Regions from separate parts of the Streptomyces sp. NPDC020422 genome, predicted to be linked through region 2. Evidence: riboswitches for the same ligand, from Rfam matches in the RefSeq annotation. Region 2 holds a riboswitch; the other holds the start of a gene.
The links. A riboswitch is a leader RNA that binds a small molecule or an ion and turns the genes downstream of it on or off. The one in region 2 is predicted to bind ZMP and ZTP.
Positions count from the first base shown of each region.

Region 1: linked by a shared signal. The riboswitch ahead of glyA (serine hydroxymethyltransferase) and the one ahead of ACH414_RS03005 (bifunctional 5,10-methylenetetrahydrofolate dehydrogenase/5,10-methenyltetrahydrofolate cyclohydrolase) in region 2 are both predicted to bind ZMP and ZTP.

Region 1 covers NZ_JBIRVJ010000005.1:627,335-641,439, forward strand. The annotation lists gene ACH414_RS16975 (malate dehydrogenase) at 1-789, shown strand, start outside; gene ACH414_RS16980 (hypothetical protein) at 936-2,684, shown strand; gene ACH414_RS16985 (hypothetical protein) at 2,677-3,054, shown strand; gene ACH414_RS16990 (serine/arginine repetitive matrix protein 2) at 3,056-3,919, shown strand; gene ACH414_RS16995 (isocitrate lyase/phosphoenolpyruvate mutase family protein) at 3,909-4,640, opposite strand; gene ACH414_RS17000 (carboxymuconolactone decarboxylase family protein) at 4,691-5,203, opposite strand; gene ACH414_RS17005 (PLP-dependent aminotransferase family protein) at 5,251-6,657, shown strand; gene ACH414_RS17010 (hypothetical protein) at 7,326-8,153, opposite strand; gene ACH414_RS17015 (hypothetical protein) at 8,260-8,553, shown strand; gene ACH414_RS17020 (glutathionylspermidine synthase family protein) at 8,564-9,751, shown strand; gene ACH414_RS17025 (polysaccharide deacetylase family protein) at 9,741-10,436, opposite strand; gene rocD (ornithine--oxo-acid transaminase) at 10,517-11,734, opposite strand; ZMP/ZTP riboswitch at 11,843-11,933, shown strand; gene glyA (serine hydroxymethyltransferase) at 12,012-13,346, shown strand; gene trpS (tryptophan--tRNA ligase) at 13,524-14,105, shown strand, end outside.
Region 2 covers NZ_JBIRVJ010000001.1:680,028-694,132, reverse strand. The annotation lists gene ACH414_RS03020 (SNF2-related protein) at 1-1,293, shown strand, start outside; gene ACH414_RS03015 (SWF or SNF family helicase) at 1,290-2,732, shown strand; gene ACH414_RS03010 (hypothetical protein) at 2,749-3,537, opposite strand; gene ACH414_RS03005 (bifunctional 5,10-methylenetetrahydrofolate dehydrogenase/5,10-methenyltetrahydrofolate cyclohydrolase) at 3,750-4,604, opposite strand; ZMP/ZTP riboswitch at 4,633-4,739, opposite strand; gene ACH414_RS03000 (GAF domain-containing protein) at 4,872-6,197, shown strand; gene ACH414_RS02995 (aldehyde dehydrogenase family protein) at 6,244-7,767, shown strand; gene ACH414_RS02990 (YqjF family protein) at 8,004-8,792, opposite strand; gene ACH414_RS02985 (ABC transporter ATP-binding protein) at 9,533-11,518, shown strand; gene ACH414_RS02980 (NUDIX domain-containing protein) at 11,876-13,348, shown strand; gene ACH414_RS02975 (class I SAM-dependent methyltransferase) at 13,336-14,105, shown strand, end outside.

The DNA of each region.
Region 1 (14,105 bases), on a different contig from region 2:
GGCATCGACATCTTCGACAACCCCAACGCGGGCTTCGAGGGCGCCAACATCGGCCTGCTCGTCGGCGCCCGTCCGCGCGGCCCGGGCATGGAGCGCGGCGACCTGCTCGCCGCCAACGGCGGCATCTTCAAGCCGCAGGGCGAGGCCATCGCCGCCCACGCCGCGGACGACATCAAGGTCCTGGTCGTCGGCAACCCCGCCAACACCAACGCCCTGATCGCCCAGTCCGCCGCCAAGGGCGTCCCGGCCGAGCGCTTCACCGCCATGACCCGCCTGGACCACAACCGCGCCCTGACGCAGCTGGCCCAGAAGACCGGCTCCTCGGTCACGGACATCAAGCGCCTCACCATCTGGGGCAACCACTCCGCGACCCAGTACCCGGACATCTTCCACGCGGAGATCGCCGGCAAGAACGCCGCCGAGGTCGTCAACGACGAGGCGTGGCTGGCCGACACCTTCATCCCGACCGTCGCCAAGCGCGGCGCCGCGATCATCGACGCCCGTGGCGCGTCCTCCGCGGCCTCCGCCGCCAACGCCGCCATCGACCACGTCCACACCTGGGTCAACGGCACCGCCGAGGGCGACTGGACCTCCATGGGCGTCCCGTCCGACGGCTCCTACGGCGTCCCGGAGGGCCTGATCTCCTCCTTCCCCGTCACCTGCAAGGACGGCAAGTACGAGATCGTCCAGGGCCTGGAGATCAACGAGTTCTCCCGCAAGCGCATCGACGCCTCCGTCAAGGAGCTGTCGGAGGAGCGCGACGCGGTGCGCGAGCTCGGCCTGATCTGAGCCCCACCCCGCTCCTCACCCACGACGCCCCCGGCCCGTTCGGCCGGGGGCGTCGTGCGTTCTATGCTGTCCCCTCACCTGACGCCCCTGTGATCGGGCGTCAATTCGGCAGTGAACAAGCACAGTTCGCCACCACCGGGGGAGTCATGGCGCAGTCGTTCGTACCTCACCAACCCGGCCCACCGCCCGGCCCGCCCTCCGCGGCCGCCGACCCTCGCCGGGCACCGGCCGCCAGCGAGGCCACCCGGCTGCTCTGCGCCGGCACCTACCTCGACGACCGCTTCCGCGACGCCGTCATCGACGAGCTCTACGTCCACGAGGAACGCGTCGCCGCGCCCTCCCTCGGCATCGACGCCGCCCGCGTCCTCGCCCACGCCCTGCGCGCCCGCCGCATCGAACTCGGCTGGTCCGCCGGGATCCTGGCCCTGTGGATCGTCGCCTTCCCGGTGACCAAGGGCCTGGCCATGCTCTTCGCCCTGCCCTTCGTGCTGCTCGCCGTCGCCCGCTGGATCCGCGGCCGAGCCGCCCGCCCGCCCCTCTACCGGACCGTCCCCGCGCTCGTCCTGCGCTGGTACGGGCGACTCACCCTGGTCCAGAGCGTCCTGCTCCTCCTCGTCCTGGCCCTCGCCGGCGAGGAGACCCGCTGGGAGCTGCTCGGCGACCTCGGCGAGTGGGGCGAGCTCCTCGGCCTCGCCCTCAGCGGCGCCGCCCAGGAGATGTGGGGCATCGGCCGCCTGGAGGTCTGGCTCACCCTCGCCGTGCCGCTGCTGCTCGCCTGGGCGGTGGCCACGCAGCGCGGCCAGTTCGCCAAGGCGCTCACCGGCGAGCTGGCGAAGGAGCGCTTCGCCCACGTCCAGACGGACCCGGCGGAGCAGTTCCAGGGCGTCCGCTTCCGGCGCCTGCGCGAGCGGATCAGGATCGAACAGCACGCCAGGCTCGTGATGTACCGCTCCGAAAACCCGTTCTGCGGCGCGGGCGAACCCTACGAGCCCTGGTCGCTCTCCGTCGAGCTGCGCCCCCGCAAGAACCTCGAGGGGCGCGAGCCCGAACCGCTCGACAACAGCGCGATCATGCGGCACATCGTCCCGCTCGTGGAGGCCCTGCGGGTGCCCTCCCCGCACGGCTCCCCGGAGATCGCCGCCTCCGTCCGCGACCGGCTGCGCGAGCTGGAGATCGACGAGGTCGTCTTCCTGCCCGTCGACGGGCTGCAGGCCCGCGCCGCCGCCCCGTACAGCCCCGAGGGCTTCGAGCGGCACCGCTCCGGCGCGATCGAGGAGGGCGGCGAGGCCCGCCGGCACTTCCTGCGGATCAGGGTCGGCGGCTGGGGCGAGGAGATCGTCACGACCGTCTTCGTCCGGGTCCACACCCAGGGCGGCATGCTGATGCTGGAGGTCGCGCCGCACGTCCTGCGCCCGGTCCTCCCGCTCTACCGCTACGCCGACCGGATCGCCCACCGCTACCGGCACAACCACCACTTCGGCAAGGCCGTCTGGGCGCTCGGCCAGGTGCCCCGCTCCGCTGGGCAGGCCCTCGTCACGCTCTGCCGGGCCCTCGCCCACCTGTGGCGGCAGACCACCGGCGGACACGCCGGCGCCCTGCCCGAGGGACCGCTGAACGCCGTCCGCGAGCTCGGCTCCGACGCCGACGCCTCCCTCTTCCAGGAGATGGACGTCAGCCGCTACCTCAAGAGCATCCAGGACCGGGTCGCGAACGGGGTCACCGTCGCCCTGCGCCAGGCCGGTTACGAGACCGCCGAGTTCGAGCAGAAGATCGTCCACGTCGCCGAGGGCGGCACGTTCATCGAGAACACCAAGGGGAACGTCACCATCGGCGACCACAACACCGTCACCAGCAAGACCTTCCACACCACCAAGACCGGAGGCGACCGTGGCTGACCAGGCCAAGCCCGCGGCGGGCGGCATCAGCATCAGCAACACCCAGGGCAACGTCACCGTCGGCGACCACAACACGGTCTCGTACACGGTGCAGGGGGCGCAGCCCGGCCGCGATCCCCAGCAGGAGGAGCTGCTGCAGGCCATCCGCAAGCTCCGGGCCGACCTCGGCGGGGTCGTCCCGTCCGAGCAGACGGCCGCCCTCGACGCCGAACTCTCCGACGCCGAGGACGAGATCGAGGGCACCGGCGCCGCCGGACCCGGCCGGCTGACCCGGCTGCGCCAGGCCCTGGCCGACGCCGGCGCCGTGACCGGCATCCTCGCCTCGGGGGTCGCCGTCGGACAGGCCCTCGCGGCCCTGCTCGGAGGGTGAGATGAGCGGGTACGGGGGCGAGGCGCGCTGGAACGACGAGACCCAGAGCTGGGAGCAGGGGCCCGCCGCCACCCCGGGCTCCGGTCCGGCCCCGCTGCTGCCGCCGCCTCCGTCGTACGACCCGACGGTCGGGCCGATACCCGGCCCGCAGCCTGGTCCGGTCCCGGGACCGATGCCGGGCCCCGGCACGGGGCCCGGGCGGCCGCGGACCGCGGTCGTCGCCGGGGTGGTGGCGGCGGTGCTGGCCGCCGGGGCCGTCGGCGGCTGGCTGACCTTTGGGCGGGGCGACGACGGGAAGGGCACGGCGGGACCGCCGAGCACCTCGGTGTCGGCGACCGACTCCCCGTCCGGCTCCGACTCCCCGTCCGACGGGCCGTCGGACTCCGGCGGGCCCTCCGACTCGGCTTCCCCGTCGGACAGTTCGGCGCCCATGGACGACATGCCGCCGCCCGGCTTCCACGCGGTCGACGACCCGGCCGGCTTCACCGTCGCCGTCCCCGAGAACTGGAACCGCACCTCGTCGGCGGAGGGCGTCTTCTACAACTCGCCCGACGGGAAGAGCCTGATCCAGATCTTCACCCTCGCCGAGCCGGACAGCACGCCGTACGAGTCGCTGCAGCGCACGTCGCAGAACCTCACCGCCAAGCCGGGCTACGAGCAGATCGGCCTGGAGCGGACCGGCGAGGGCGACGCAGCCGAGCTGGTGTACGCCTACGACCGCACGGAAGGGCGCCGCAAGGTCGTCGACCGGGCGTTCACCGGGACCGACGGCAGCCAGCACGCGATCCTCGTCGCGGGACCGGAGAGCGACTGGCCCAAGCAGCGGGAGACGCTGACCACGGTCCTGGAGTTCTTCAGGCCCTGAGCAGCTCGTCCGCGAGCTCCTCGACCCCGGCGAGGGTGCGCAGCAGCAGCCCGTGCCCGAAGGTGATCCGGGTGGCGCCGAGCCGGCCGAGCTCGGCGAAGTCCGGATCGCCGGGCCTGGCCAGGAAGTTGAGCGGCCCGGTGACCCCGGCCGCGCGCAGCCGGGGCAGATCGTCGGCGGGGGCGAGGATCGGGAAGACGCAGTCCGCGCCCGCGGCCGTGTAGCGGCGGGCGCGCTCGGCGGCGTCGTCGAGCGTCCCGCCGCGGAGGTACGAGTCCACCCGGGCGTTGACGAAGAGGCGGGGGCCCGCCGCCGCCCGCACCGCGGCCAGCCGCTCCGCCTGCTCCCGCGGGTCGCGCAGTCCGCCCGTACGGTCGGAGTCCTCCAGGTTCAGGCCGACCGCGCCGGTCCGAAGGACCCGGGCGACCAGCTCCTCGGGGGAGAGGCCGTACCCGCCCTCGACATCGGCGGTGACGGGGACGGAGACCGCCCGGACGATCCGGGCCACGGCCGCGAACATCTCCTCCGCCGGGGTCTTCCCGTCCTCGTGGCCGAGCGCGGCGGCGATCCCCGCGCTCGGGGTGGCCAGGGCCGGGAACCCGGCCTTCTCGAAGGCCCGCGCGGAGGCGGCGTCCCACGGCCCCGGCAGCACCAGGGGCCGGGCACCGGGCGCCACGCCGAGGTGCAGGGCGCGCAGCCGCTCGACGGGGCTCGCGGGCACGGGACTTACGGGGCGGCCACTCACGGGTGCGCGCCCCACGGGTTCGCTGCTCACCGCTTGTACATCCCGGGGGTGTAGTGCCCCGGCGCCATCCGGGTGCTGACGCCGATCCGGTTCCAGGAGTTGATGACCGTGATGGCGCCGATGAGGTGCGCGAGCTCGGTCTCGTCGAAGTGCTCGGCGGCCTGCGCGTACACCTCGTCGGGCACGAAGCCGTCGGTCAGGACGGTGACCGCCTCCGTCAGACCGAGGGCGGCCAGCTCGCGCTCGGTGTAGAAGTGCCGGGACTCGCGCCAGGCGGAGAGCTGGACGATCCGCTGCACGGTCTCGCCGGCGGCGAGGGCGTCCTTGGTGTGCATGTCCAGGCAGAAGCCGCAGTTGTTGATCTGCGAGGCGCGGATCTTGATCAGCTCGTACAGGGTCGGGTCGACGTGCTTCGACGCGGCGATCTCCAGGCCGATCATGGCCTTGTAGAACTCGGGGTGGCGCTCGGCGAAGGCGAGGCGGGGCGCGTGCTCGTGGGCGTAGGGGGCGGCGGAGGCGGTGGTGCTCGTGGTCGTCATGGTGACGACCGTACGACGCGGATGGCGCCCGGGTATGGTCCATTTCCATGGCAAACGACTGGTCCACTTTCGGCGCCGACCTGCACCTGGAGCTCAGCGGGCGGGGCCTGCGCAGCGGCCTGATGGACGCGCTGCGCGAGGCGGTGCGCAGCGGGCGCCTGGAGGCGGGGGTGCGGCTGCCGTCCTCCCGCTCGCTCGCCGCCGACCTGGGGGTGGCCCGCAACACCGTCGCCGACGCGTACGCGGAGCTCGTCGCCGAGGGCTGGCTGACGGCCCGGCAGGGCTCGGGCACGCGGGTGGCCCGCCGCGCGGCCCCGCGCCGCCCGCCCGCCAGGACGGGCGGCGCCCCCTCCCCGTCCCCGGCCGGCAAACCCACCTACAACCTGCGCCCCGGCACCCCTGACCTGTCCTCCTTCCCCCGCGCGGACTGGCTCAAGGCCTCCCGCAAGGCGCTCATGGCGGCGCCCGACGAGGCCTTCGGATACGGGGACCCGCGCGGCCGGATCGAACTGCGCACCGTGCTCGCCGAGTACCTCGCCCGGGCGCGGGGCGTGCACGCGCGGCCGGAACGGATCGTGGTCTGCTCCGGGTTCGTGCACGGCCTGATGCTCATGGCGCACGTGCTGAAGGCGCGCCGGGTGCGGGAGGTGGCGGTCGAGTCGTACGGGCTCGACGCCCACTGGGAGATCCTGGCCCGGGTGGGCCTGCGCACCCCGGCCCTGCCGTTCGACGCACGCGGCACGCGCGCGGAGGAGCTGGGGGAGATGGGCGGGGTCGGCGCGGTCCTGCTCACCCCCGCCCACCAGTTCCCGATGGGCGGCGCGCTCCAGCCGGACCGGCGGGCGGCGGCGGTGGACTGGGCGCGGGCGTCGGGCGGGGTGATCCTGGAGGACGACTACGACGGCGAGTTCAGGTACGACAGGCAGCCGGTGGGTGCGTTGCAGGGGTTGGACCCGGACCGTGTCGTCTACCTGGGCACGGCGAGCAAGTCGCTGGCACCGGGGCTGCGGCTGGCCTGGATGGTGCTGCCGGAGCACCTGGTGGGGGAGGTGACCGAGGCGAAGGGGGCGGTGGACTGGGTGTCGAGCGCGACGGACCAGCTGACCTTCGCGGAGTTCCTGGCGTCGGGGGCCTACGACCGGCATGTGCGTGCGATGCGGCTGCGGTACCGGCGGCGGCGCGACCAGCTCGTGGCCGCGGTCGGGGCGCGCTCGCCCGGGACTCGGGTGAGCGGCATCGCGGCGGGGCTCCACGCGGTCCTCGAACTCCCGCCGGGTACGGAGTCCGCGGTGACCCGCGCGGCCGCCTTCCAGGGGCTGGCCCTGCAGGGCATCGACCGCTTTCGGCATCCGTCCACGGCGGCGGCCTCGGACGCCCTGATCGTCGGTTACGGCACCCCGTCGGACAGCAGCTGGCCCACCACCCTGGAAGCCCTGTGCCGAGCCCTTCCGTAACCCCGACCCCCAGACGGCGCCCTCGCCGTCGCGGGCATCCGTTCCGCTGAAGCAGCCCCCGCCCTCCCCGGCCTGCGCCCGACCCCGCCGCGGGTCCCCCCGCTCCGCTGGGGCGGTGCCCACCCTCCCCGGCCTGCGGCCGGCCCCGCCGCGGGTCACCCGCTCCGCTGGGGGCGGTGCCCGCCCTCCCCGGCCTGCGCCCGGCCCCGCCGCGGGTCCCCCGCTCCGCTGGGGGCGGTGCCCACCCTCCCGGCCGCGCCTGCGCCCGTTGTGGGCCTGCGGCCCGCCGTTGTGGGCATTCGTTCCGCTGGGGCGGAACGGGTGGGCACAACGGACGGCGCCCCTTGCCGGGCCTAGGCCTCCGCGCCTGAACCCGCACCACGGGTGCGGCGCAGTCGGGGCGGGGGCTCAGGCACGGGGAGCGGAGGCGCCGCTAAGGGCGCCGTCCCGTGTGCCCACCCGTCCCGCCCTGCGGGACGATTGCCCACACGGGGGTGGGCGAGGCGGAGGCGGCCCGCACAGGCAGGGGGGCGCGGCGGCTCGCACGGGGGTGGGCGAGGCGGAGGCGGACCGGACGGGCGGGGGTGCAGCGGCCCACACGGGGGTGGGCGAGGCGGAGGCGGCCCGCATGGGCGGGGGCGCGGCGGTCCGTGCGGGGGTTGTGGGGGTCAGTGGGCCGGTTCCGGGGTTGTGGGGGCCTCGCCGAAGCGGGCCAGGGTGAGGGAGCCGGCGATCGCGACGGCGAAGCCGAGGAGGGCCAGCCAGCCCAGCCCCTCGCGGGTCCGGTCGCCCAGCCAGGCCACCCCCACCACCGCGGGCCCGATCGTCTCGCCCAGAACGAGGCCCGCCGTCGCCGTCGTCACCGAGCCCCGGTGCAGCGCCGAGGTCAGCAGCAGGAAGGCCGCCCCGCCCCCCACCAGCAACGCGTACACCGCCGGGTTGGCCAGGTCGACCGAGTCGATCAGCCGGACCGCGACCTCCACCACCCCGAAGCCGAAGCCGGCCGCGAGGCCGAGGGTCAGGGCCCGGGGCCGCTCCGGCAGCCGGCCCGCCGCCACACCGACCAGCAGGACGGCGAAGGCCGCGAGGAGCAGCCCCCACTGCAGCGCCGCCGAGCCGGTCCCCTCGTGCCCCTCCCGGCCGGCCGCGAGCGCCAGCATCGCGAGGCCGAGGCAGACCACGCCCACCGCCCCCCACTCGACCCGGCTCAGCCGCACCTCCAGCACCCGCGAGGCGATCACCGCCGTCACCGCGAGACTGGCCGCGAGCGAGGCGCCCACCGCGTAGATCGGCAGCGTCCGCAGGGCCACGATCTGGAGGACGAAGCCGAGCCCGTCCAGGCCGAGCCCGGCCACGTACCGCCACTGCCGCAGCGCCCGCCACAGCAGCGCCACGTCGACCCCGCCGCCCGTACCCGGCTCGGCGGCCCGCGCGCCGAGCGCCTGCAGCACCGACGCGGCCCCGAAACAGAGCGCGGAGCCGAGCGCACACACCATCCCAAGTAGCACGAAAGGGACTCTAGTGCGAGTGGGATCCGGGGGCCGCCCAGGCCGGGCCTACACTGTGCGATCGCAACAGGCGGCGGACAGGGGAGGGCGGGCTATGCGCAGGCTGAGGTCCGGCACGGTCATTCTCGGCGGAGTGGGCGTGCTGGCGGCGACGCTGACCGCGTGCGGCTCGGAGCCCGACCGCCGCTGCATCGACCCGGTGACGTACAAGGAGCTGCCGGACTACAAGTGCGAGTCGGGCGGCGGCAGCAGCGACGGCAGCTCGTCCAGCGGCCGCTACTACTACGGCGGCTCGGTCAGCAGCGGCCGCGTCAGCGGCGGCAGCTTCGACAAGTCGGCCGTCGACAGCGGCGGCTTCGGCGGCCACCACTCCTCCTCCGGCGGCTGATCCCCGGACCATGCAGCGCCACACCATCGAGCCCCGCCCCGGCTGGCAGCGGACCGTCGAGGAGCAGGGTCTGATCTACCCGCTGACCCGCTACCCGGACGACTCCCTGCGCCCGTACTGGGACGAGAGCGCCTACTACTCCTTCTCCCTGCCCGAGGTGGAGGCCCTGGAGGAGGTCGTCGAGGAGCTGCACGCCATGTGCCTGGCGGCGGCGGCGCACATCGTCGACAAGGACCGGTTCGCCGAGCTCGGCATCACCGACCCCCGGATCCGCGCCCGGGTCGCCGAGGCCTGGCACCGGCGTGCCGAGCTGCCCACCCTCTACGGGCGGTTCGATCTGCGTTACGACGGCACCGGGCCGGCCAAGATGCTGGAGTACAACGCCGACACCCCCACCTCCCTGGTGGAGGCGGCGAGCCCGCAGTGGTTCTGGATGGAGGAGCGCTTCCCCGGCGCCGACCAGTGGAACTCCCTCCACGAGCGCCTCGTCGACGCCTGGCGTCGGCAGGCGCACCTGCTGCCGCCCGGCAGCCCCGTGCACTTCGTCCACAGCGAGGGCGACGAGCTGGGCGAGGACCTGATGACGGTCGCGTATCTGCGCGAGACCGCCCAGCAGGCCGGCCTCGACACCGAGGCGCTCTCGGTCGAGCGGATCGGCTGGGACCGGATCTCGGGCCGTTTCGTCGACGACCGGCTCCGGTTCATCCGCGCCTGTTTCAAGCTCTACCCGTGGGAGTGGCTGACCACGGACCGGTTCGGCCCGCACGTCCTCGACACCCTCGACAACGGCGGCGGCACCGGCACCACCTGCTGGATCGAGCCCGCGTGGAAGATGCTGCTCTCCAACAAGGCGCTCCTCGCGATCCTCTGGGAGCTCCACCCGGGCCACCCCAACCTGCTGCCCGCCTACCTCGACGGCCCGCGCGAACTCGCCGCGACCACGGGCTGGGTGGCCAAGCCGCTGCTCGGCCGCGAGGGCGCCGGCGTCACCCTGCACGAGGCGGGCGCCCCGGTCGTCCTCCGCGACGACGAGCCCTGCTGCTACCAGCAGCTCGCCCCGCTGCCCGACTTCGACGGCAACCGGGTCGTGCTCGGCGCGTGGACCGTCGGCGACGAGTCGGCGGGCCTCGGCATCCGGGAGTCGGCGGGCCTGGTCACGGACGAGTACGCCCGCTTCCTCCCGCACGTCATTCTGTGACGTAGTCCCGCAGCGGCGCCGGCTTCAGGCCCGCCGCGTCGGCCGCCTCCAGGGCCCGGCGCAGGTCCTGCTCGACCGTCTCGTTGAAGTGCAGCAGGATGATGTCCCCGGCCTTCAGCCGCGGTGTCGGCGGGGTCCACTGGCCCCAGGTCGTCATGTCGTACGTCCAGGTCACCAGGGCCTTCGCGCCGCAGGCGCGGGCGGTGGTGCGGGTCGTCCGGTCGTACGCGCCGTACGGCGGGCGCAGCAGCCGGGGCCCGTCGCCGAACTCGGCGAGGTGCGCGTCGCGCGCCCCGCACGCCTCCGCCCGCTGCCCGGCGGCGTCGAGGGTGGTGAGGTCCGGGTGGTTCACCGTGTGGTTCTCGACGCGGGAGCGGCCCTGGTCGAGCAGGGTGTGGAAGTAGGCGTCGTCGTACGCGTAGGCGCCCGGCAGCAGGAAGAGCGAGGCCGGCACGCGCCGGTCGAGCAGGAGCTTCGCGGCGGCGGGATCGTGGTTCCAGCCGTCGTCGATGGTGACGAAGACGACCGGGTCGGCGGTGTCCACATGGGAGACGACCGGGACGGGCTCCGGCCAGGCCGCGAGCGGGGCGGCCTGGGCGGAGCCCCCCAGCGCACCGAGGAGCGCGACGGGGACGAGTGCGGCGAGCGCACCGCGCAGGGCGCGGCGCAGACGGGGTCTCGGCATGGCCGTCATCATTGGCCTAGACCAACTGCCTTGTCAATGACCGGAGTTGTCCGCCGGGCGGCCCCGGCAAGCGGACCTCGTCAGTCCGCCGCGAGCACCGTGCGCAGCTGCTCCAGGCCCCAGTCGAGGTCCTCCTTCGAGATCACCAGCGGCGGAGCGATCCGGATCGTCGAGCCGTGGGTGTCCTTCACCAGGACGCCCCGCTCCATCAGCTTCTCCGAGATCTCCCGGCCCGTTCCCTTCGCCGGCGCGATGTCCACGCCCGCCCACAGACCCCGGCCGCGCACCGCCTCCACCGCACCGCCGCCCACCAGCAGTCCCAGCTCCGCGTGCAGGTGCTCGCCCAGCTCCGTCGCCCGCTGCTGGTACTCGCCGGTCCGCAGCATCGCGATCACCTCGAGGCCCACCGCGCACGCCAGCGGATTGCCGCCGAAGGTCGAGCCGTGCTCACCCGGCCGGAACACCCCGAGCACGTCCCGGTCCGCGACCACCGCCGAGACCGGCACCACGCCGCCGCCGAGCGCCTTGCCCAGGATGTACACGTCCGGCACCACGCCCTCGTGCTCGCACGCGAAGGTCCGTCCCGTACGGCCCAGTCCCGACTGGATCTCGTCCGCCATGAACAGCACGTTCCGCCGCCGCGTCAGCTCCCGCACCCCCGCCAGATAGCCGGCCGGCGGCACGAGCACCCCCGCCTCGCCCTGGATCGGCTCGATCAGCACCGCCACCGTGTTCTCGGTGACCGCCGCCTCCAGCGCCGTCGGATCCCCGTACGGCACGATCTCGAACCCCGGCGTGTACGGGCCGAAGTGGTCGCGGGCCTCGTGGTCCGTGGAGAAGCTGACGATCGTCGTGGTCCGGCCGTGGAAGTTGTTCGCCGCCACCACGATCTTCGCGTGCCCGTCCGGCACGCCCTTCACCTCGTACCCCCACTTCCGGGCCGTCTTCACCGCCGTCTCCACCGCCTCGGCACCGGTGTTCATCGGCAGCACCGCCTCCTTGCCGCACAGCTCGGCCAGGCGCGTACAGAACTCCGCGAAGCGGTCGTGGTGGAAGGCGCGCGAGGTGAGCGTCACGCGCTCCAGCTGCGCCCGCGCGGCGTCGATCAGACGCCGGTTGCCGTGCCCGAAGTTGAGCGCCGAATAGCCGGCGAGCATGTCCAGGTAGCGGCGCCCCTCGACGTCGGTCATCCACGCCCCCTCGGCGGAGGCGACGACCACGGGCAGGGGGTGGTAGTTGTGGGCGCTGTGCGCGTCCGCGGCAGCGATCTCGTCTTGCGTCCTCGACGTACTCGACACGGGATCTCCGTTCGTCCTGCGGCAGGGGCGGATGTGGCTCCCTTTTCTTATCGTCGCTCGTATGCCGGACGGGGAAACCTGTCGTGACGGCGCGCCCGCTAACCTGGGAACACGCGCGGCGACTGGCGCACGGGGAAGCGACCCCGGGGGAGCCGCGCGCGGCAGACCACACGAGGTGCCGCCCGCCTGGGCATCACGGGAACCCACCGGGTCCCGTGTGGTGCCGCGCGAGCCGCGGCGCCCCGGGGCCGTCATGCCGAACACCCGGAGCGACGCCATGACCCACGCCACGACCGCCGCCACGCCTGACGCCCCGTCCGGCACCGCGCCCGCCGCCACGACCGACCGCGGTCGCGCACAGCACCCCGCCCTCACCGCCGCCGATCCCGAGCTCGCCGCCCTCGTCGGCGCCGAGGAGCGGCTCCAGGCCGAGACCCTCCGCCTCATCCCCAGCGAGAACTACGTCTCCGCCGCCGTCCTCGAGGCCTCCGGCACCGTGCTGCAGAACAAGTACAGCGAGGGCTACCCCGGCCGCCGCTACTACGAGGGCCAGCAGAACATCGACCCGGTCGAGACCCTGGCGATCGAGCGCGCCAAGGCGCTGTTCGGCGTCGACCACGCCAATGTGCAGCCCTACTCCGGCTCCCCGGCCAACCTCGCCGTCCACCTCGCCTTCGCGCGGCCGGGCGACACCGTGATGGGCATGGCCCTGCCCATGGGCGGCCATCTCACCCACGGCTGGGGCGTCTCCGCCACGGGCACCTGGTTCCGGGGCGTCCAGTACGGCGTGCGCCGCGAGGACGGGCGGATCGACTTCGACCAGGTGCGCGAGCTCGCCCTCAAGGAGCGCCCCAAGGTGATCTTCTGCGGCGGCACCGCGCTGCCCCGCACGATCGACTTCGCCGCCTTCGGGGAGATCGCCCGCGAGGCCGGCGCGGTGCTGGTCGCCGACGTCGCCCACATCGCCGGGCTCATCGCGGGCGGCGCCCACCCCTCGCCCGTCCCGCACGTGGACGTGGTCTCCACGACCACCCACAAGACCCTGCGCGGCCCGCGCGGCGCCATGCTGATGTGCCGCGAGGAGCACGCGAAGGCGATCGACAAGGCGGTCTTCCCCGGCCTCCAGGGCGGCCCGCACAACCAGACCACCGCCGCCATCGCCGTCGCCCTGCGCGAGGCGGCGCTGCCCTCCTTCCGCGCCTACGCCCACGCGGTCGTCGCCAATGCCAAGGCCCTCGCCGAGGCCCTGCTCGACCGCGGCTTCGACCTGGTCTCCGGCGGCACCGACAACCACCTGATCCTGATGGACCTCACCCCCAAGGAGGTCCCCGGCAAGGTCGCCGCCAAGGCGCTCGACCGGGCCGGGATCGTCGTCAACCACAACACCGTCCCCTACGACCCCCGGAAGCCCTTCGACCCCTCCGGCATCCGCATCGGCACCCCGTCCCTCACCTCCCGTGGCCTGGACGTCACGCACATGCCCCAGGTCGCCGAGTGGATCGACCGCGGGGTCGCCGCCGCGGGCAAGGGCGACGAGGACGCCCTCGCCGCCGTCCGCGCCGAGGTCGCCGAGCTGATGGGCGCCCACCCGGCGCCGGGCCTGCCGGTCTGACCCCCCGGCGCCCGGCGGGCGGCCCGCCCGCCGGGCGCGGTGTGGTCCTCGTCTCATCGGCGGCACTTTTGACGCACGGGCAGGCGGGGATCGCTTCCCACACCTGAGAGAATGATGGGCATGGCCTCTGACCGCCCGCCCGTCGCCCACCACCACCCTCAGGGGAATGGCTCCGCCATGCAGTCTCGCCCGCGTGTGCTCTCCGGAATCCAGCCCACCGCAGGCTCGTTCCACCTCGGCAACTACCTCGGCGCCGTGCGCCAGTGGGTCGCGCTCCAGGAGTCCCACGACGCCTTCTACATGGTCGTGGACCTGCACGCGATCACGGTCCCGCAGGACCCCGCCGCGCTGCGCGCCAACACCCGGCTCGCCGTCGCCCAGCTGCTCGCCGCGGGCCTCGACCCGGAGCGCTGCACCCTCTTCGTGCAGAGCCACGTGCCCGAGCACGCCCAGCTCGCCTGGCTGATGAACTGCCTCACCGGCTTCGGCGAGGCCTCCCGCATGACGCAGTTCAAGGACAAGTCCGCCAAGCAGGGCGCGGGCAACGCGAGCGTCGGCCTCTTCACGTACCCGATCCTCCAGGTCGCGGACATCCTGCTCTACCAGGCCGACCAGGTCCCCGTCGGCGAGGACCAGCGCCAGCACATCGAGCTCACCCGCGACCTCGCGGAGCGCTTCAACGGGCGCTTCGGCGACACGTTCACGATCCCCTCGCCGTACATCCTCAAGGAGACGGCGAAGATCTACGACCTGCAGGAC
Region 2 (14,105 bases):
CTCCATCTGCACCGGCAGACCGACCCCGGCACCGCCGGCCCCACCCTGGTGGTCTGCCCGACCTCCCTGATGGGCAACTGGCAGCGCGAGATCGAGAAGTTCGCGCCGGGCACGCCCGTGCGCCGCTTCCACGGCCCGGCGCGCGACCTGGAGGGCCTCGCCGAAGGGGAGTTCGTCCTCACCACGTACGGCACGATGCGGCTCGACGCGCCACGACTCGCCGAACGCTCCTGGGGTCTGGTCGTCGCGGACGAGGCGCAGCACGTCAAGAACCCGTACTCGGCGACCGCCCGCGCGCTGCGCACGATCCCCGCCACGGCGCGGGTCGCGCTCTCGGGCACGCCCGTGGAGAACAACCTCTCCGAGCTGTGGGCGATCCTCGACTGGACGACGCCCGGGCTGCTCGGCGGCCTCGGCGCGTTCCGCAGCCGGTACGCGGCGGCCGTGGAGGGCAGCCGTGACCCCGCGGCGGCCGAACGGCTCGCCGCGCTCGTGCGCCCCTTCCTGCTGCGGCGCCGCAAGTCGGACCCGGGGATCGCGCCCGAACTCCCGCCGAAGACCGAGACCGACCGGGCGGTCGCCCTGACCAGGGAACAGGCGGGGCTCTACGAGGCCGTGGTCCGCGAGACGCTGGCCGCCATCGCCGAGGCCGACGGCATGGAGCGGCGCGGCCTGGTGGTCAAGCTGCTCACCGGCCTCAAGCAGATCTGCAACCACCCGGCGCAGTTCCTCAAGGAGGACCGGCCGCGGGTCGGGGGCCGCTCGGGCAAGCTGGAGCTCCTGGACGAGCTGCTCGACACGATCCTCGCGGAGGGGGCGAGCGTCCTCGTCTTCACGCAGTACGTGCAGATGGCGCGGCTGCTGGAGACGCACCTGGCCGGCCGGGGCGTGCGCACGCAGTTCCTGCACGGCGGCACCCCGGTCGCCGAGCGGGAGGCGATGGTGGCCCGCTTCCAGGCCGGCGAGGTGCCGGTCTTCCTGCTGTCCCTGAAGGCGGCCGGCACCGGGCTCAACCTCACCCGGGCGGAGCACGTCGTGCACTACGACCGCTGGTGGAACCCGGCCGTGGAGGCGCAGGCCACCGACCGCGCGTACCGGATCGGGCAGACCCAGCCGGTGCAGGTCCACCGGCTGATCGCCGAGGGCACGATCGAGGACCGGATCGCGGACATGCTGGAGCGCAAGCGCGCGCTGGCCGACGCCGTGCTCGGCGCGGGCGAGGCGGCGCTGACGGAACTGACCGACGCGGAGCTCGCGGAGCTGGTGCGGCTGCGCGGGGAGGACGGACGATGAGCGGGTACGGGACCGGGGACGAGCGCACCTTCGCGGCACTGCCGCCGGTGCGGGGTTCGGTGTTCGCCCGGACCTGGTGGGGCCGGGCGTGGCTGAAGGCGCTGGAGGACACGGCGCTCGACGGGCAGCAGCTGAAGCGGGGGCGGCGACACGCTCGGGCCGGGGCGGTCGGCGCGGTGTCGGTGCGGCCGGGCCGGATCACGGCCGTGGTGCAGGAGCCCGACGGCACGGCGTACCGCGGCGACGTGCTGCTCCAGGAACTCTCCGATCAGGAGTGGGACCGCTTCGTCGACCTGGCGGTGGACAGCGCGGGGCACATCGCGGCCCTGCTCGACCGGGAGATGCCGCCCCATCTGGTGGAGGACGCGGCGGCGGCCGGCCTCGACCTGCTGCCGGGCATCGGCGACCTGGAACCGCGGTGCGGCTGCGAGGCCTGGGACCACTGCCCGCACACGGCGGCCCTCTGCTACCAGGTGGCGCGGCTCCTCGACGAGGATCCGTTCGTGCTGCTGCTGATGCGGGGGCGGGGCGAGCGGGCGCTGCTCGACGCGCTCCAGGAGCGCAGCGCGGCCCGGGCCGCCGGGGCCGCCGGTGCCCAGGGCTCGGAGGACGACGCCGGGAGGCGGGGTTCGGGAGCGCCGGGCTCGGCGGGCGTGGGCGGTGCGTCGGACGCGGCCGGTGCACCCGGGACCTCGGGCGTCCCGGGTGCGTCGGGTGCGGGTGGCATCGCCGGCGCATCGGGCGTGCCCGGAGTCGCGGGTGCCTCCGGTACGCCGGGCGTGCCGGTTGTGTCCGGCGGTTCGGGCGGGGCAGGCGTGTCGGCGGCGGAGGCGTTCGCCGCGGGCGGCATCCTGCCGCCCCTTCCGGCCGTGCCCGTCCCGCCCGCGGTGCCCGGCGAGCCGCCGTCGCTGGACACCGAGAACGGCCCGGAGCCGGGCATCGACCCCGCGGCGCTGGAGTTCCTCGCGGCGGACGCCGCGGCCCGGGCGCATCGGATGCTCTCGGGGGCGCTCGACGACACCCCGCTGACGGCGGCGCAGGATGCGGTACGGCTCGCCGCGGGGGACCCCGTGTCGTGGATCGCGGCGCGGCTCGCCGAGGGCTCGGGGCGCGGCCCGACCGGGCTCGAACTGGGCGTACGCGCCTGGCGGTTCGGCGGCGCGGCCGCGCTGTCGGTCCTGGAGGAGGAGTGGGAGCCGGGCCCCGAGGCGCTGGTGCGGGCGCACGCGCAGCTGGCCGAGGCCTGGGAGGACGGCGAACGCCCCGACCTCCGGCCGGCGGGCGCCGCGCGGTGGACGCTCGCCGGCGCGGACGCGCAGCTGCGGCTCGGCGCGGACGGACGCTGGTGGCCGTACCGCAAGGAGCACGGGCACTGGGCCCCGGCGGGCCCGGCGGAGCAGGACCCGGCGGCGGCGCTCGTGGCCGCGGAGACGCCGTGACGCCGGGCCGGGCGTGTCACTGCAGGGGCGCTGTCAGCTTTCCGGCCGTGTCGGAGGGGGCGGCGAGGCTGCAGGCGACGGCGTCGTCGCCGAGGAGATAGCTGGTGCGGTACGGGTAGTGGACGAAGGTCGTCCAGCGGGTGCCGAGCGGCTGCTCGGCGGCCTTGCTGCGGAGCGGGGCCCGGCACAGCGCGGCGGCCGCGTCCCGTACCGCCCCGTCGTCGGCGTAACTTCCGGTGAGCCGGAGGCGGACGACCAGCTCGGCGTCGTGCGGCGTGTCGCAGGGACGGGGGACGACGGTGCCGGGCGCGTCGCGGTTCATGTCGAAGCAGGCGCCGGCGCGCAGCACGTCATAGGGCGTCCGCGCGGGCCCGGCCGTCCGGCTCGCGCTGGGCCGGGGGCTCACGCCGCCGGTCGCCGGCGCGGAGGCGGAACCGGTCGGCGCGGTGGCGGCGCCGGTCCGGTGGGCCGTGCGGGGCTGTGCCGTCCGGTCCCGGCCGGCCGCCGTCCGGCTCGGCCGCGGCGAGGAGCTCTCGCCCGGGCCCGAGGGGTCCTGTCCGGGCGTCTCGTAGGGCGTGTCGGCGCGCCCGCCGGCGGGCCCGGCATCCGGCGGTGCCGTCGTGTCGGACCGGGTCGGGACGGGCGTCGCGGCGCGCGGGGCGGGGGTGTCGGTGCCGCCTCGCGCGGTGAAGGCGACGGAGAGCAGCAGGACCGTGGCGAGGGCCGCGACCAGCAGGGCGACGGCGCCCGGCCGTCGAGGGGCGCGGGCGCCGCGGGACGGGGGTGCCGTCGGCGGGTGGAGCATAGGAGACAGGTTCACCCGGAGCCGCTCATGTGGCGAGTGATATCCGGGACTTGGGCCGCGCTCGTACAGAACCGTGACAATCCCGCGGCTCGGGCGAGACCCTGATCACCGGCGGCTCGGGCGCGCAACGGACATGACGGGGCGGGAGGCGCGAATCGGGGATCACGGACCGGTGGCCGGCAGCCGGGACCCCGGCACGCACCTGTCCGCCGTCACAGACCGAGCTGGCGCTCGGCCCCCTCGACGGTCTGGGCGAGCAGCACGGCGATGGTCATCGGGCCGACGCCGCCGGGCACGGGGGTGATGAGGGAGGCCCGCTCGGCGGCGCTCTCGAAGTCGACGTCGCCGACGTTGCCCGGGTTGTAGCCGGCGTCGATGACGACGGCGCCCGGCTTGATGTCCTCGCCCTTGATGAAGCGGGGCTTGCCGACGGCGGCGACGAGGATGTCGGCCTCGCGGACGGCGGCGGAGAGGTCGGTGGTGCGGGAGTGGCAGTAGGTGACGGTGGCGTCGCGGCCGAGCAGGAGCAGACCGGCCGGCTTGCCGAGGATGGCGCTGCGGCCGACGACGACGGCCCGCTTGCCGCTGAGCTCGACCTCGTACTCGTCGAGCAGGCGCATGATGCCGCCGGGCGTGCAGGAGACGAATCCGGGCAGACCGAAGCCCATGGCGGCGAAGGAGGCCATGGTGACGCCGTCGACGTCCTTCTCCGGGGCGATGGCCTCGAACGCTGCGCGCTCGTCGATGTGCGGGCCGACCGGGTGCTGGAGCAGGATGCCGTGGACCTCGGGGTCCTCGGAGAGCGCGGTGATGGCCGCGACGAGCTCCTCGGTGGTCGTGCTCGCGGGCAGCTCGACGTGCTTGGAGCGGATTCCGGCCTTCGCACAGCGGTTCTGCTTCATCTTCACGTACGTGACGGAAGCGGGGTCCTCGCCGACGAGGACGGTCGCCAGGCAGGGGGTGACGCCGGTGCGGCGGGTGATCTCGGCGGCGCGGGCCGCGGTCTCCTCGACCGTGCGGCGGGCGAGCGCGGTGCCGTCCATGAGGCGGGCGGTGCTGGTGGACATGGGCCACTCCTGGGCGTCGTCGATGACCGGTGGATGCCCAGGCGCACGGCTGCGACACGGCCGCGCGGGGTGAGCGCGTCCGCCGGGCCGCTCCCCGGTGGTGATCCACCTCAAGCGCCAGTCACGGCCCGGGTCCCACTGTACGTGACGGCTCGCATGACGGGTACCGGACAGGGGCACAGGCGAGGCCGTCGGGACGCTTGTCGGCGCCCCGCCCGCGCACGACGATGACGCCCATGAGGCGAACGACCTCGCGGGGAGGCCGAGTTGAGCATGGCGCGGACGGGCACGGCGGGCACGGCGGGCACGGCGGATGCGACGGGGGCGGCGGCCTGGGCGGGCGGCTCCGGTGCGGTGCGCCGGGCGCACGAGGCGTTCACGACCGGGGGCCCGCTCGGGGGCCCGCCGGTGCGGCCGCTGGTCGCCGAGTCCTGGCGCCGCTCGATGCGGGCGCGGGTGAGCCCGGACGGCGGGGCGCGGGTCGAGCTGGACGAGGAGGAGCTGGCGGGGCACCGGGAGGAGCATCCGCTGGCGGCGGCGATGCCGGTGGTCCGGGAGCTGATGGGGGCGTACGCGCGGGACGGGGAGCACCTGCTCGCGGTCTGCGACGCCGCGGGGCGGATGCTGTGGGTGGAGGGGCACCCGGGGACGCTGCGCAGTGCGCGCCGGATGAACTTCGTGCCGGGGGCGCGCTGGTCGGAGGCCGCCGCGGGGACCAACGCGCCGGGGACGGCGCTCGCCGTCGACCGGCCGGTGCAGGTGTGCGCCGCGGAGCACTTCCAGCGCCCGGCGCAGACGTGGACGTGCGCGGCGGCACCGGTCCACGACCCGCGCAACGGGCGGCTGATCGGCGCGGTCGACATCACGGGTGGGGACGGCCTGGCGCATCCGCACAGCCTGGCGTTCGTGCAGGCGGTGGCACGGGCGGCGGAGTCGCAGCTGGCCCTGCTCTCCCCCGCGCCGGCCGCGGGCCGGCCCCGGCTCTCGGCGCTCGGCCGGGACGAGGCGCTGCTGCACGTGGCGGGCCGGCGGCTCCGCCTCAGCCGCCGGCACAGCGAGATCCTGGTGGTCCTGGCGTACCGGCCCGAGGGGGTGGGCGGCGACGAGCTGCTGACCCTGCTCTACGAGGACGAGTCGGTCGCGCCGGTGACGTTGCGCGCGGAGATGTCCCGGCTGCGGGGCCTGCTCGGCGCGGAGCTGCTGGCCTCGCGCCCGTACCGGCTGACGGCTGAGGTGGACGCGGACTTCGTGACGGTGGACCGCCGGCTCGCCTCGGGGGCGGTGGCGACGGCGCTCGGGGACTACGCGGGCCCGCTGCTGCCGGGGTCGCGGGCCCCTGCGGTGGTACGACTCCGGGAACGGCTGGCGGGGCGGTTGCGGGCGGCGCTGGTGGACCGGGCCGATCCGGGGCTGCTGGCCGACTGGGCGTACAGCCCGTGGGGCGAGGACGACGTGGCGGTGTGGCGGGCGCTCGCCTCGGCCGTGCCGGCGGCGCAGGCTCCGGCCGTACGGGCGCGGCTGACCGCGCTGGACGCCGAACTGGCAGCGGGTGCAACGGGGTTGCAACGTCGGGCGGCGCAGACTCGCCGCTGAGCGCCGGCCAAGGACGGTCGGCGCGGTTCGAGGGGAGGCCATGCCCATGACCCGTTACGCCGCGCCCGGCGCCGAGGGTTCGCTCATGTCGTACGGGGCCCGCTACGACCACTGGATCGGCGGCGAGTACGTCGCCCCGGCCCGCGGAGGGTACTTCGAGAACCCGAGCCCGGTCGACGGCAAGCCGTTCACCGAGGTGGCCAGGGGCACGGCGGAGGACGTGGAGCGCGCGCTCGACGCGGCGCACGCGGCGGCCCCGGCCTGGGGCCGCACGGCGCCGGCGGAGCGCGCGCAGGTCCTGCTGCGGATCGCGGACCGGATGGAGGCGAGCCTGGAGGCCCTCGCGGTCGCCGAGACCTGGGACAACGGCAAGCCGGTCCGGGAGACGCTCGCCGCCGACATCCCGCTCGCGATCGACCACTTCCGCTACTTCGCGGGCGCGCTGCGCGCCCAGGAGGGCTCGCTCAGCGAGATCGACGAGGACACCGTGGCGTACCACTTCCACGAGCCGCTGGGGGTCGTCGCCCAGATCATCCCGTGGAACTTCCCGATCCTGATGGCGGTGTGGAAGCTGGCCCCGGCGCTGGCGGCGGGCAACGCGGTCGTCCTCAAGCCGGCCGAGCAGACCCCGGTCTCCGTCCACTTCTGGCTGAGCCTGGTCGCCGACCTGCTGCCGCCGGGCGTGGTGAACATCGTCAACGGCTTCGGCGAGGAGGCGGGCAAGCCGCTGGCCTCCTCTCCCCGGGTCGCGAAGATCGCCTTCACCGGCGAGACGACGACGGGCCGGCTGATCATGCAGTACGCCTCGGAGAACCTGAAGCCGGTCACCCTGGAGCTGGGCGGCAAATCCCCCAACATCTTCTTCGACGACGTGTGGGCGGCGGACGACGACTTCCGCGACAAGGCACTGGAGGGCTTCACCATGTTCGCCCTCAACCAGGGCGAGGTCTGTACGTGCCCGTCCCGCGCCCTGGTCCAGCGCGGCCACTACCGCGAGTTCCTGGAGGCGGCGATCGCCCGTACGGAACTGATCGTCCCGGGCCACCCCCTCGACACGGCGACGATGATCGGCGCACAGGCCTCCGACGACCAGCTCGCCAAGATCCTCTCGTACCTGGAGATCGGCCAGCAGGAAGGCGCCAAGATCCTGACGGGTGGTCAGCGCATCGATCACGACGGCGAGCTGGCGGGCGGCTACTACGTCCAGCCGACCATCTTCGAGGGCGACAACCACATGCGGATCTTCCAGGAGGAGATCTTCGGCCCGGTCGTCGCGGTCACCTCCTTCACCGACTTCGACGACGCCATCCGCACGGCGAACGACACCCTGTACGGCCTCGGCGCCGGCGTCTGGACCCGCGACACCACCACCGCCTACCGCGCGGGCCGCGCCATCCAGGCGGGCCGCGTCTGGACGAACTGCTACCACGCCTACCCGGCGCACGCGGCGTTCGGCGGCTACAAGCAGTCGGGGGTGGGCCGCGAGACCCACAAGATGATGCTGGACCACTACCAGCAGACGAAGAACATCCTTCAGAGCTACTCCCCCAGGAAGCTGGGGTTCTTCTAGCAGCTCCAGTCCGGACATTCGGGGGGAAGGCGCTCCCAGGACCGTCAGCTCTCGCAGGGCCAGGGGGTGCGAGCCTGGAGGAGCACAGACTCGCGTCCGGCGGAGTCCGTGGTGACCACTCCCTCTCGCCGGGTCCACGGTCTGGTTGGGCTGACATCGACGGACGGCCCGCGCGGGCACCGGTCGGCAACGGCTCGTTCGTGGCCCCGGCGTCCGCGAGGGCACGTCGCGGTCGCCTAGCAGATCCAGAACGGACGGCCGAAGCGTACAGACAGGCCTTGCGAGTAGAGCAGGCTCGCCGGTGAGGACGCGGCTACCGTCAGACCCGTGGCGGCCTCCACGAGTTCGTCCTCCAGCAGGAGCAGCGCCGCGTCCTTGAAGCGCCATGGCTCGTGGTGGAGCGGCCAGTAGAACGTCCGCCCCCAGGCCCGGGCGTGGAGACCCCATCTGGCGGTCAGGAAGTTCTCCCGCGCGTCCGGGCTGCGCTCCTCGCCCTCGACCGCAGCCCAGAGGCGGGAGCGAGGATGTTGCGGGCCCTTACGGCGAACGGCGTAGAGGATCCTCTCTTCGAAGCGGTCGCAGCGGGCGGACGCCCAGCGGTAGGGAAGCCCGAACACTCCGTTCGCCGCGATGACGGGAAGCAGACGGTTGCAGTCCAGGCTCAGGAACACCACCCCGCGCCGGCCGGCGGCATCGACGCTGTAGAGGCGTACGTTGATCTCCTCGAACCGGCCCGCGAAGGGCAGGACGGGACCGCGCGACAGACGGAGATCCCTCATGCCGAAGAAGACGAGGCCCACGTAGGTCTTCCCGTCGAGCACGTCCGGCCGCGTTCCCGGGGGAAACAGGCCGGCGACGTCGTCAGGCGACACCTCCCAGTGCGCGAACACCAGGTCGGTCCACCGCTGGCGGAAGACGCTGCCGGAAGACAGCGGGGGACCGACCGCCGACACCGGTCGCGGCGCCGTGTCACGCTCCTCCCGGTGCACGGGTGGGCCCGCGGAACCGCGGCAGGACGTCGCCATGGCTTCCTTCTCCTCTCCATCCGGAAACGCGGACAGAGGCCGAGCCGGGCCCCGTGGCGCAGGCTCCTCGCCCTACGCCCCAGCGTTCGGCAAGCACGGCGCACCGACAAGTCGCATCGTTCATGCATTGAAGTCGCCAGGCTTCCCCTGACCACCGTGCGTGATCATCCGGGCGCCACCGTGCGACGCGAAGACCCCCGTGCGCGGTGAAGCCGGACGGCTGACTCGCTCGTAGCTCCGGCCCGCGCGACGAGCGCATTCCGCCGGGTCCACCCCGAAGGCTTTCTCCTCGACCGCGGCCTGGTCCTCCTCGAGCGCTTCGCAATCGAGGAGCTCGTCACGCGCCCGCCCACGGTGGTCGGCGGCCGCCTCGCGCGGCAGAGCCGTGACTCGGTGGCCACTGAACTCCCCTGCGGACAAGCCCCCTTCGATGTCGGCGTTTCGGCCACTTCCGGCATCGAGGAGGCCCCCTGTCCCGTACGGGTCGATGCACCACGCACGAACGCGCTTTCGCCTATTTCCGGGGTTCGAATGCCGTCCGATTTAACTGTGCTCGCATCACGTCCTCGCGTCGTTGAGCCATCCGACACCCCCACACGACCTTTGGAGACCGTGATGTCCCCTCTTCCCACCTTCCCTGCTCAGGTCAAGCAGCCCAGGCCCGGAGCCTCCCCGGCGGGGTCCGTGCGCATGGCTGACGAGTCCCGCCGCACAGCACGCCCGGATACGAGGTGGGGGGCATGACGAGTACGACGGAAACCGGGCCGACGGCCGATGAGGAGGCCTCGGAGTCGGAGCAGTTGCTGTTCGGGGGGAGACTCACCTACGACCAGGGCTTCGCCGCACACTCCGGCGCCTGGGCGGCTCTCGGGCTGTGGGAGATGGGCCGCTCGCTGCCGCGGCAGGTGCTCCTCGCCATCCGTCTCGCGCGTGAAGCCGACCGCCGGGCGTTCGTCACAGTCGCCCTCAGCGAGATCACCCGCGGAATCACCCAGGCCGTCTCCCTGATCTCGGTCAACGCGCTGCTCATGGCGCTCCTCGCGCCCGGTGACATCCCCGGTCGGCTGCAAGCCGCGCTGCCGGCCGTCGCTGTCGTCGCGGTCCTGTCCGTGATCGGCTCGGTCTGCACGTCGGCCTCGGCCGCGGCCACCGGGATTCTGGAGCCGAAAGCGCAGCGGGTCGCGACCGAGCGGTACCTCGGACTGGTGGCGAGGGTCGAGCTCGAGGCGATCGAGGACGACGCCTTCCACCGGCTGATGGACACCGCGCAGTGGGGCGCTGATGCGGCCCGGCGCATGGTCGGCTACTGCACCGCCGTGGTGACCTCGCTGATCTCGCTGACTGCCGCGGCCGGGGTGCTGACGGTGCTGCACCCCGTGCTGCTTCCGCTTCTGGTCCTCATGGCTCTGCCGAACGCATGGGGCTCGCTGACCATGACCCGGCACCAGTACACGAGCTGGCACCGGTTCGTGCAGCACGTCCGCGCCGCGAAGTTGCTCAACCAGCTGCTGATCGACCAGAAGGCCGCCGCCGAGGTCCGCGTCCACGGCGTCGCTCCCCTCCTGCTCACCCACTTCCGGCTGATGGCGGAGACCAGCGAGGTGGAGCAGACCCGGCTGGCCTGGACGGGCGCGCGCGTGAATCTGATCGCGGACTCCGCCCGCGGACTGGCCACCATCACCACGTACGGCGTGCTCGGATTCCTGCTGTGGGCGGGGCGGATGGACCTCGCGATCGCCGCCACGGCGGTGTTGGCGATCCGGACCAGCTCGGCGAGCATCACCGACCTGGTCGTGCGCATCACCGACGTTCAAGGCGAGGCCTTGTTCATCGCCGACCTCGAGCGCCTGTGCGAGGAGGCCATGGAGCGCGCGGTGCCCGACGGCGGACTGGACCTTCCGGACGTGGCGGATGAGATCCGGTTCGAGAAGGTCACCTACGCCTATCCCGGCAAGGACACGCCCTCCCTGCACGATGTCGACCTGGTCATTCCACGCGGCAAGACCGTTGCGCTGGTGGGGAAGAACGGATCCGGCAAGTCGACCCTGGTCAGCCTGCTCAGCGGGGTCAGGCTGCCGAACTCCGGGAAGGTCCTGTGGGGCGGTGTCAGCACCGCCGAGGCCGACCGGACGCAGGTCTTCAGCCGGGTGGCGATCGTCGCCCAGGACTTCTTCCGCTGGCCGTTCACCGCTCGCGTCAACGTCGGCATCGGCCGCAGCGACGTGCGGTGGGACGACGGGGCCATCCAGGACGCGGCCGCCTACGCGGGCGCCGATGAGGTGATCGCAGGGCTGCCGCGCGGTCTGGACTCGCTGCTCGGCCGCGGCTACAAGGGCGGGCAGGAGATCTCCGGTGGTCAGTGGCAGAAGCTGGGGCTCGCTCGCGCCAGGTTCCGGCACGGCGAGGTACTGATCGTCGACGAGCCCACCAGCGCCCTCGATGCGGCAGCCGAGCAGCGTGTCTTCGACCAGATCCACCGGCTCGCCGACCAGGGCCAGACCACCGTCCTGATCACCCACAGGCTCGCCAGCGCTCGCCACGCGGATGTCATCTACGTCCTCGACGAAGGCCGCGTGGTCGAGAGCGGCACCTTCACCGAGCTCATGGACCCCGCCACCGGGACCGGCGCGTTCCGCGACGCCTACGGACTTCAGGCGCGCCAGTTCGAACCTGCCCCCGTGCCGGCCCAGTCCGCCCGCGTCGACGAGCCGGAGGCGCGCCGATGACACCCACGCTCCGCGAGCGGGAGCGGATCGAGCTGGTCACGCTGCTTCTGGCCGGCGAGTTCGGCATCATGGCGACCGCTGTCGAGGCCGGCCCCACCGGGACGGTCACGCACAACTACCTCGCCTCCGGGCAGGACGACAGGCAGTGGTTCGTCAAGACCCCGCGTCGCTGCAGGCCTACGCTCGCGCCCGCTTCGACGCCGCGGCCGTACTGCGCGGGCGCCTTCACGAGGCCGAGGAGGTCTTGCGTGCACACCCCTCCCGACGCTCCCCCCGCGGGCCGCCGACCCCCGCACACCCTGGTTGGCCCCGCCCCGTCCTCTGCTGCCGCCCGTCTCGATCCGGTGAGGTGCCGACATGCCGCCGTCCGCTGACCACATCCGCGACCTGGTCGCCGACTACCTCGACCGGCACCCCGCCGAGCGGAGCGCGCTCAGCGGACTTCTGTCCGCGCTCGACTCCGGCGCCGACCCGACCAGCCGGACCGCGCTGCCCGGGCACATCACGTGCAGCGCGGTCGTCATCGACGCCGCCGGGCGCGTCCTGCACATCGCCCACCGGGCCAGCGGGCTCCTCCTCACCCCCGGTGGTCACGTCGACGGCGGTGACGCCACGCTGCTCGCCGCCGTGCTCCGGGAGGTCCGGGAGGAGACGGGCATCCCGGCCTCCTGCCTCGTGCTCACGCCGGAGTTCGGGCACGCGCCCATCGACATCGACGTCCACGACATCGAGGCGCGGCCCTCCACAGGCGAACCCGCCCACCGGCACTTCGACGTCCGGTTCGTCTTCCGCCTGACGCCGGGCGCACCGGAACCGACCCTGCAGGACGACGAGATCGCGGGAGCCGTGTGGCTGGCGCAGGACGAGGTCCGCTCGCCGACTCTGCACGCGAAACTGAGCGCCGCCGGCCTGCACGGCACGATCACCCCGGTGAACGCGTCCGCCGTGATTCGCGACGCGGCCGGCCGGTATCTGCTGCATCTTCGAGACGCGAACAAGCCGGACATCTGGGCGCCGGGCTGCTGGGACCTGCTCGGCGGCGGCCGCGAACCGCACGACGCCACGCTGCTCGACACGGTCACCCGCGAGCTCCAGGAGGAGGCAGGTCTCGTCCTCACCGGCCTGGAGCCGTACCGCGTCGACTCCGTCATCGGCACCCACGGCACGAGCGTGCCCGTCGCGCTGTTCGCCGGCGAGTGGCAGGGGGACCCGTCGGAGCTGACGCTGACCGAAGGCGTGATGCTCGCGTGGTTCCGTCCCGAGCAGCTGCCCTACCTGACCATGCTGCCCGACACCCGGAGCCTGCTCGAGACCCACGCCGCCGAGCATCCCGCCCCTGCCGCCGACCAGCCGGAGAAGTCCGCTGCCGCGGTGGCGGGCGCGCCGGCCGGGACCGAGCCGCACATCGTCGGCGTCCACCTCTACCTCGAACGCGACGGCAAGGTCCTCCTGGGCCTGCGGCACCCGGACTCGGCGTACGCCGGCGACACGTGGCATGTCCTCGCGGGTCACTGCGAGTACGAGGCCGCCACCGACTGCGCGGTGCGCGAGTCCCGCGAGGAGGCCGGGCTGGTCATCGATCCGGCCGATCTCGACCTCGTCCACACCGTCCACATGATCGACAAGCCGGGAGACCGTCCGCGCATCGGTCTGTTCTTCCGCCCCCGGTACTGGGAGGGCGCGCCGGAGGTGCGCGAGCGGGACAAGTGTGTGGCCTGGGAGTGGATCGGGGTCAAGGACCTGCCCGAGCGGATCGTGCCGTACACGCGGGCGGCGATCGAAGGCATCCAGGCCGGCCGCACCTACACCGAACTCGGGTGGCAGCGGTGACCGACTTCGCCGCGGTCGGCGCCGCGTACGACGCGTACTCGACAGGCGGGCGGGGCCGGCTCCGGCACGACCTCGTCTTCCGCCGGCTGCAAGCCGAGCTTCCGGACCGGCCGGTCCGAGTCCTGGACGCCGGCTGCGGAACCGGCGAGATGACGCTCCGCCTGGCCGCCGCCGGGCACCGGGTGACCGCGGCGGACGCGTCCGACGGCATGCTCGCCGCCGCCACGAGCCGACTGTCCGCCCGACCCGAACTCGCCGCACACGTCCGCTTCCTGCGGGCGGATGTCGAGGTTCTGGAGTTCGGCGGCGAGAGGTTCGACCTGGTCTGCTGCCACGGGGTGCTGATGTACCTGGACGAACCGGCGACCGCGGTCGCCCGGCTGGCGGGGATGGTCGCGCCCGGCGGGGTCCTGAGCATTCTGGCGAAGAACCGTGCGGCGTCCGGGTTCCGTGAGGCGCTGCGCGGCGAGTACGCCCTCGCGCGCGACCTGATCGAGAGCGGCACCGGCGTGAGCGTCGGCCACCTCGGCGTCCGCACCCGCGGGGACACTGCCGAAGAGCTCGACCGCCTGGCCACCGAGCACGGTCTGACCCCTCTGCCCTGGCAGGGAGTACGCATTCTCAACGACCACCGCGCCCAGGAGTGGTCACCGGAGCCCGACGAGTACGCGTCGGCACTGGAGACGGAGTGGGCCGCCTCGACACGCGACCCGTACCGGCACCTCGCGCCCCTCGTGCACACGCTGGCCCGCCGTGC